2 regions of the Mesorhizobium sp. A556 genome follow, and region 2 is predicted to be linked to the other one. Evidence: riboswitches for the same ligand, from Rfam matches in the RefSeq annotation. Region 2 holds a riboswitch; the other holds the start of a gene.

Region 1 (4,194 bases), on a different contig from region 2:
GCGGCATTGCCGACTGGCGCGCGACACTGATGCGCGTTGCCGATTTCCGGCTGGCGCTGGTCGAGACGGACGTGCTGCACGGCACCGAAAAGCGCATCGAAATCGCTGAAAACGAAAACGATGCGATGACGTTCGACGCCCTGGAGGTCAAATCCGCGGACGGCTGCACGCGGCTGACCAAACCGCATGTCGAGATCGCGGCCGGCGAGCATGTCCTGTTTACCGGCGATCCGGGGGCCGGCAAGACGCTGTTCTTCCGCGCCATCGCCGGCCTGTGGCCATGGGGGCGGCGGCCGCATCGGCCTGCCCAAAGGCGAAGTGCCGGTGCTTGTCCCGCGCACGCCCTATTTCGCGCCGGGCAATTTGCGCGAGGTGCTGGGCCAGCCGGCGGGCGGCGACAAGCCGACCGATGCCGAGCTGGAAACCGTGCTGACCGAGATAGGCCTCAAGCGCCTGTCCGGTTTGCTCGACCGCGCGGGCTGGGAACACGAACTGAACGAGGACGAGCAGCGCCTGTTGGCGCTGGCCGCCGTGGCGGTGCGGCGGCCCCGCTTTGTCGTCATCGACGAAGTTCTCGACACCCTCGATACCGACACGCTGAAGCGTGTGCTGGCGCTGTTTTCAAAGCGGCTCGAAGGCACCGCGATCCTGGCAATCGGCCGGGCGCTGCCCGACAGAAAATTCTTCCACAAGACGCTGACCATCGTGAAGGACGCCACAGCCCCCGCCCTGAAGCCTCCCAAGCTGCGCGCCGGGGCGATGGAACCGCCGCCCGCTCAGGTCCGCGGACGTACGCCGACATCCTCCAAGTTGAACGACGTCGTCTGATAGACCTGGTTGATCCAGTTGCCGAACAACAGATGGGCGTGCGAGCGCCAGCGGTTGAGCGGCGGCCGGGACGGATCGTTGTCGGGGTAGTATCCATGCGGAACCTCGACCTCTACGCCGGTGGCTACGTCGCGGTCGTACTCGTCCTTGAGCGAGGTGGAATCGTATTCGATATGGTTGAACATGTAGAGCCGGTTACCGGTTTCCCCGGCCAGCAGGCAGGGGCCGGTCACGTCCGATTCCATCAAAAGGTCGAGCCCGGTCTCGGGCCGGATATCGGCGCGGCGCACCTCCGTCCAGCGTGAAACCGGAATGGCGAAATCGTCTGAAAAGCCTGAAAGATAGGGCGAGGCGGGCGCATTGTTGCGGTGCCGGAAGACGCCGAAGGCCTTCTTGTCCAGCGTGTATTTCGGAATGCGGTGGAAATGCCAGGCCGCCGCCATCGCCCCCCAGCAGATGAAGAACGGGGAATGGACGTTGGTGGTCGTCCAATCGAAGATGCGCTCGAGTTCGCGCCAGTAGGTGACTTCCTCGAAGGGCAAAAGCTCGATGGGCGCGCCGGTGACGATGAAGCCGTCGAATTTGCGGTGCTTTACCTCCTCCCAAGTCTGGTAGAAGGAGATCAGGTGCTCTTCGGGCGTGTGCTTGGCCTTGTGATTGCCGATGCGCACCAGCGTCAGCTCGACCTGAAGCGGTGTCGCCCCGATCAAGCGCGCGATCTGCGTCTCCGTGCGGATCTTGTTGGGCATGAGGTTTAGCAGCGCGATCTGCAGCGGGCGGATGTCCTGACGCCGCGCCGTCTTCTCGTCCATCACGGACACGCCCTCGCGCACAAGCACTTCGTGGGCGGGAAGTTGATCGGGGATCTTGATCGGCATCTGGCAGACTCCAAACAAAAACCGGCGGCGAAATCACGACCGGTCTGAACGAGTTTGCCAGCAACGGTCATTTAGCGAGTTATTTAACGTGGCTGCAAGCCGACCGGCCAAATCACCACGGAACGGCTATTCTTCTAGAACTGCAGGCGCTGTGCGTCAACGGTTCTCTCGACAAGCGCGGGTGCGGCCTGTATGCCGCAACCGCATCATCTGAACGGAACCACCCGATGTCCGCACCTTCCCAGAACGACCGCCCGACGCCGCGTGCCGGTATCATGGACATCGAGGCCTATGTGCCGGGCAAGAGCGCCGCACCTGCCGGCGTAAAGCTCTACAAGCTCTCCTCCAACGAGAACCCGCTGGGCGCTTCGCACAAGGCGATCAAGGCCGCACGCGACGTGGCCGGCCACCTCGAATTCTATCCCGATGGGTCCACCACGCGACTGCGTGAGGCGATTGCCGAAGTTCACGGCCTCAACCCGGCGAACATCATCTGCTCGAACGGTTCGGACGAGGTGCTGGGGCTGTTGTCGCAAGCCTATCTGTCGCCCGGCGACGAGGCGATTTTCACCGAGCACGGCTTTCTGGTCTACAGGATATCGACGCAAAGTGCGGGGGCAACGCCCGTATCCGTCAAGGAAGCCGACGAGCGCGCCGATGTCGACGCCATTCTGGCGGCGGTAACGCCCAGGACAAAAATCGTTTTCCTGGCCAATCCCAACAACCCGACCGGCACCTATTTGCCGTTCGAGGAGGTGCGCCGCCTGCATGCCGGCCTGCCGAAGACCGTGCTTTTGGTGCTCGATGCGGCCTATGCCGAATATGTCCGCCGCAACGACTACGAGGCCGGCGTCGAGCTAGTGGCCGGCTCGCAAAACGTCGTCATGACCCGCACCTTCTCGAAAATCCATGGCCTTGGCGGCGCGCGCATCGGCTGGATGTATGCGCCGGCCCACATCATTGATACGCTCAACCGCATTCGCGGGCCTTTCAACGTCAACGCGACCGCCATCGAGGCCGGCATCGCGGCCATGCGCGACCGTGCCCATGTCGAGCGCACGGTTTCGCACAACGAGACATGGCTGAACTGGCTGACGGAAGAACTGACGAAACTCGGCCTGCGCATAACGCCCAGCGTCGGCAATTTCATCCTGATCCATTTCCCCGATGAGGCGCGGCATTCGGCGGCGGACGCCGACGGCTATCTGACGGCTCGAGGCTATATTCTGCGGCGCGTTGCCGGCTACGGTTTTCCCAACGCGCTGCGGATGACGGTCGGAACCGAAGACGCCAATCGCGGCGTAGTCGCCGCACTCACGGAATTCCTGAAAAGTTGAAGCAATGCCCGAACCCCTGTTTGAAAAGATCGCCCTGGTCGGCATCGGCCTGATCGGCTCGTCGCTGGCGCGTGTCATCGCCCGCGAAGGGCTGGCCGGCCATGTCGCCATTTCCACCCGCAGCGCAAACACCCTGAAGCGAGCCGAGGAACTCGGTCTTGGCGACAGCTACTCGACGGACGCGGCGGAAGCCGTTCGCGACGCCGATCTGGTCATCGTCTCGGTGCCGGTCGGCTCGTCGGAAGCCGTCGCCAGGGAGATTGCCCCGGCGCTGAAAGCGGGCGCGATCCTCACCGACGTCGGCTCGACCAAGGCTTCCGTCATCGCGCAGATGCAACCTTATGTCCCCGAAGGGGTGCATTTCATTCCCGGCCACCCGCTGGCCGGCACGGAAAAGTCAGGCCCCGACGCCGGCTTTGCCGAATTGTTCGAAAACCGCTGGTGCATCTTCACGCCGCTGCCCGATACCGACCCGGCGGCGCTGGAAAAACTGTCGGAATTCTGGCGGCGCTGCGGCGCCAATATCGACACGATGGACCCCGCACATCATGACATGACGCTGGCCATCGTCTCGCACCTGCCGCACATCATCGCCTACAACATCGTCGGCACCGCCGACGACCTGCAATCGGTGACCAAGTCGGAAGTCATCAAATACTCGGCTTCCGGCTTTCGCGACTTCACCCGCCTGGCGGCGTCCGACCCGACCATGTGGCGCGACGTATGCCTGCACAACAAGGACGCGATCCTTGAAATGCTGGCGCGCTTTTCGGAAGACCTCGCCTCGCTTCAGCGCGCGATCCGCTGGGGCGACGGCGACAAGCTGTTCGACCTGTTCACCCGCACCCGCGCCGTGCGCCGCTCCATCATCGAGGCCGGCCAGGATACCGCCGCGCCGGACTTCGGGCGGCAGAAATAAGGGAGTAGGGAGTAGGGAGTAGGGAGTAGGGAGTAGGGAGTAGCATTGACGGGAGTTCCGACTTCCGCAACCCTACTGCCCTAACCCCCTACTCCACCGGCTTGATCTGTCCCAGCGGGATGAACCCCAACGACGCCTTGCCTTTGACGATCTTCAAGGGCATGGCCGGTTCGTTGCCCAGCAGCGACAGCGCAGCAAAACCCTGCTGGATTTTGCGTTGCTGTTCGGGAAT
Region 2 (4,194 bases):
CCATGGCGGTAGCGCCGGGCGCGCCGCTCGTCTCGCCGGCCTTTGCCGCCGACGCGGGTGAAGAACCGGAGATCGCCGGAATCTATATCATCGGCGACGACGGCCAACCCTTCCGCGTCGGTTTCACGCTCTCGAACGAGTTTTCCGATCACGTCACCGAACGGGTGAACTACCTTTATCTGGCCCATTCCAAGCTGCGCAACGCGTCCTTCGGGCCGGAAATCCTTGTCGGCAACCTGCCTGCCGACATTCGCGGTACCTCACGTATCATCCGCGACGGCGAGGTGTTTTGGGAAAAGCCCTTCCTGTCGGGCGAGACGAACATGTCACACTCGATCGCCAATCTCGAATACCATCACTTCAAATATTCGGCCTTCCGCCAGCCGGGCGACGTGCATGTGCATATGTTCGGCACCGCAACGCTGTCCTTCGCCGACGGCATCGCCACCAGAGCCGACGACATGTTCGAGATCGAGGCAAAGGATTTCGGCCTGCCGCTGCGCAACCCGATCGAGATCGAAGCGCCGACGAACGTCGCGGTAAAGGTGCTCTAACCTCAGAGTCTGTTTGATAACTCGCCCAGCCGGGGCATATGGCGTGATTTTCGAGAACCGGAGCGGAGCGTACTACAGTACGTGAGCACCGGAAGCGCAGAAAATTGCGTCAGATGTCCGGCTGGGTAGAGTTTCCAAACGGGCTCTCAGCCAGCGGCCCGGAAATGCTTGGACAATTTCAGGCCCTGCGCCTGATAGTTGGAGCCTAGATCGGTGCCATAGAGCGCCTTCGGTCGGACCAGCATGTGCTCGTAGACCAGCCGGCCGACGATCTGGCCGTGGTCGAGGATGAACGGCACTTCATGGCTGCGCACTTCCAGCACGGCGCGGCTGCCGGTGCCTCCGGCAGCCGAATGGCCGAAGCCCGGATCGAAAAAGCCGGCATAATGGACGCGAAATTCACCGACCAGCGGATCGAAAGGCGTCATCTCGGCGGCGTAGAGCGGCGGCACATGCACCGCCTCGCGGCTGACGAGGATGTAGAATTCGTCGGGGTCGAGCACCAGTTCGCCGTCGCGGCGTTTGTAGAGCGGCTCCCAGAAATCGACGACGTCGTGAGCCGCCCGCTTGTCGACGTCGACAAGCCCCGTGTAGTGCTTGCCGCGATAGCCGACCAGCCCGTTCTCGTCGCCGGCAAGATCGATAGACAGCGCGATGCCGCCGCCGGAAATGTTCGGCGGTTCGGTGGCGACCAGCATCTCAGTGCGGTGCAGTTCATTCAACTCGGCTTCCGACAGCAGCGCGTTACCGGTGCGAAACCGGATTTGCGACAGCCGCGAACCGGCGCGGGCGACGATGGGAAACGTGCGCGGGCTGACTTCCAGATAGAGCGGGCCATGATAGCCGGCGGCTATCTTGTCGAACTCGTGGCCGTGGTCGGTCATGACGCGGGTGAAGATGTCGAGGCGGCCAGTCGAGCTTTTCGGATTGGCCGAAGCGGAAATCTCCGCCGGCAGCGCCAGGCTTTCCATCAGCGGCACGATATAGACGCAGCCGGTTTCCAGCACCGATCCCTCGCTCAGATCGATCTCGTGCAGCTTGAGCCGGTCGAGCTTGTCGGCGACGGTATGATTAGGGCCGGGCAGGAAGGAGGCACGCACGCGCCAGGCTTTTTTGCCCAGCCGCAAGTCGAGGCTTGCCGGCTGAATCTGGTCGCCGTCAAGCGGACGCTCGCTCTTAAGCGCGCCCGTTGCGAACAGCGCCGCGATGTCCTGGTCGGGAAGAATGCCTGTCTTGCGCAAAGGTCCACTCCGCAGTCTGGCCCAGATGTCATAGTTCCCCCAAATTTCTTAATAAGCGGGGCGGTTGACGCAAGCAAAAGCGAGGAATAAAGGGCGTTATCCCGTGGTGATTTGGCCGGTCGGCTTGCAGCCACGTTAAACAAGTCGCTAAGGGACCGTCGGCCGCGAGGCAGCATGGACCGGTGGCGATTTTCGCGACCGGTTTTTTGTTTTTAAGGCACGCCCATGACCATCGAAAATAAGCGTAACTGGAAGCCGGCCACCCAACTCGTGCATTCGGGCACGCTTCGCTCGCAGTTCGGCGAAATGTCCGAAGCGATTTTCCTCACCCAAGGCTATGTCTATCCGACCGCCGAGGCCGCCGAAGCGCGCTTCAAGGGCGAGGAACCCGGCTTCATCTATTCGCGCTACGCCAACCCGACCGTGGATATGTTCGAAAAGCGCATGTGCGCGCTGGAAGGGGCCGAAGACGCCCGCGCCACCGCGTCCGGCATGGCAGCCGTTGCGGCAGCGGTCCTGTGCGGCCTGAATGCCGGCGATCACATTCTGGCGGCGCGCGCGGTCTTCGGCTCCTGCCGCTGGATCGTCGAAACGCTGGCGCCGAAATACGGCATCGAAGCGACACTGGTCGACGGCAAGGACATCGCCAACTGGGAACAGGCGGTTCGGCCCAACACGAAGCTGTTCTTCCTGGAAAGCCCGACCAACCCGACGCTGGAAGTGGTCGATATCGCGGCGGTCGCTTCGCTGGCGCGATCGGTCGGCGCGCGGCTGGTGGTCGACAACGTGTTCGCCACGCCCCTGCAGCAGCGGCCGCTGAAACTCGGCGCGCATGTCGTCGTCTATTCGGCAACCAAGCACATTGACGGGCAAGGCCGCTGCCTTGGCGGCATCATCCTGTCCGACAAGGACTGGATCGACGAGAACCTGCACAATTATTTCCGCCACACCGGCCCGAGCCTGTCGCCGTTCAACGCCTGGACGCTGCTGAAGGGGCTGGAAACGTTGCCGATCCGCGTCGCGCACCAGACGCAGAGCGCCGGCAGGATCGCGGATTTCCTCGCCGAGCGGCCGGAAATCGCGCGCGTCATCTATCCGGGGCGCGCCGACCATCCGCAGGCGGAGATCGTCAAAAAGCAGATGGCCGGCGGTTCGACGCTGATCTGCCTCGACATCAAGGGCGGCAAGCAGGCCGCCTTCGCCTTCCAGAACGCACTCGACATCGTGCTGATTTCCAACAATCTCGGCGACGCCAAGAGCCTGATTACGCATCCGGCAACGACGACGCACAAAAACCTGACCGACGAGGCGCGCGCCGAACTCGGCATCGGCGACGGCACGCTGCGGTTCTCCATCGGATTGGAAGACGTCGACGATCTGCTGGAGGACATCGACCAGGCGCTTGCCAGAGCATGACCCTGAAAAGCGGAAACCGGTTTTCGGACAAGATCATGCTCGAACAAGAAAACGGAGAACGATGACCGCTTTGGCGAAAAGAGCAAAGGTGTGAGCCGCCGAAACCTGTACAGCGCGACGACCCGTGGCATCGAGGTACAGGTCGAGCCGTTCTATCTGGAGGATCGTTCCGATCCCTCGGAGGGCCACTATGTCTGGGGTTATCGGGTCACCATCGACAACCAATCGGACAGCCCCGTGCAGTTGCTGTCGCGCTACTGGCGCATCACCGACGGCACGGGCCGGGTCGAGGAGGTAAGGGGCGAAGGCGTCGTCGGCGAACAACCCGAATTGAACCCCGGCGACAGCTATCAATACTCGTCCGGCTGCCCGCTAGCCACCCCGTCCGGCATCATGGTCGGGCGCTATACGATGCACGACGGCAAAGGCGAGACGTTCGACATCGACATCCCCGCCTTCTCGCTCGACCTGCCGGACTCGAAAAGAACGGTGAACTGAGCTTCTCCCCCGGTTCCGGGGGAGAAGAGAATTTACTTCGCGTCGAACTCGGACGGATCGAATTCATACTCCGTCGAACAGAATTCGCACGCCACCTCGATCTTGCCGTCGCGCGTGCTTTCCTTGATTTCCTCGGCGGAAAATCCCTGGAGGATGCCCTGGATCTTGTCCCTCGAGCAGGAGCACTGGTCGGCGACGCGGACGCCATCGAAGGCGCGCACGCCATGCTCGTGGAACAGGCGATAGAGCAATCGCTCCGTACCGACGGTCGGGTCGATCAGTTCGGTCGGCTCGACCGTCGCGAGCAGCGCCTGCACTTCCAGCCAGGCGTTATCCGCATGAACGGAGGTTTCATCGCCATCGCCACCGGGCAGGTCCGGTAGCCGCATCCGCTCCGTCGATTCCGGCAGGAACTGCACCAGCATGCCGCCCGCGCGCCACTGTTCGCGCGCGCCCGGCACCACCAGCTTCGCCACCGACAGTTT

What was found. Region 2 has a riboswitch for S-adenosylmethionine ahead of ACX3P0_RS21865 (O-succinylhomoserine sulfhydrylase). Riboswitches for the same ligand answer to the same signal wherever they lie in the genome.
Region 1: another riboswitch for S-adenosylmethionine. It lies ahead of metA (homoserine O-acetyltransferase MetA); the one in region 2 lies ahead of ACX3P0_RS21865 (O-succinylhomoserine sulfhydrylase).

What each region holds. Positions count from the first base shown of each region.
Region 1 is NZ_JBTMXA010000003.1:288,855-293,048, forward strand. It holds partial or broken gene ACX3P0_RS09895 (ABC transporter ATP-binding protein/permease) at 1-828, shown strand, start outside; gene metA (homoserine O-acetyltransferase MetA) at 777-1,706, opposite strand; SAM riboswitch at 1,758-1,835, opposite strand; gene hisC (histidinol-phosphate transaminase) at 1,934-3,043, shown strand; gene ACX3P0_RS09910 (prephenate/arogenate dehydrogenase family protein) at 3,048-3,962, shown strand; gene ACX3P0_RS09915 (DUF2125 domain-containing protein) at 4,051-4,194, opposite strand, start outside.
Region 2 is NZ_JBTMXA010000015.1:67,571-71,764, forward strand. It holds gene araD1 (AraD1 family protein) at 1-554, shown strand, start outside; gene ACX3P0_RS21860 (2'-deoxycytidine 5'-triphosphate deaminase) at 701-1,795, opposite strand; SAM riboswitch at 1,889-1,966, shown strand; gene ACX3P0_RS21865 (O-succinylhomoserine sulfhydrylase) at 2,021-3,211, shown strand; gene apaG (Co2+/Mg2+ efflux protein ApaG) at 3,317-3,709, shown strand; gene ACX3P0_RS21875 (Hsp33 family molecular chaperone) at 3,742-4,194, opposite strand, start outside.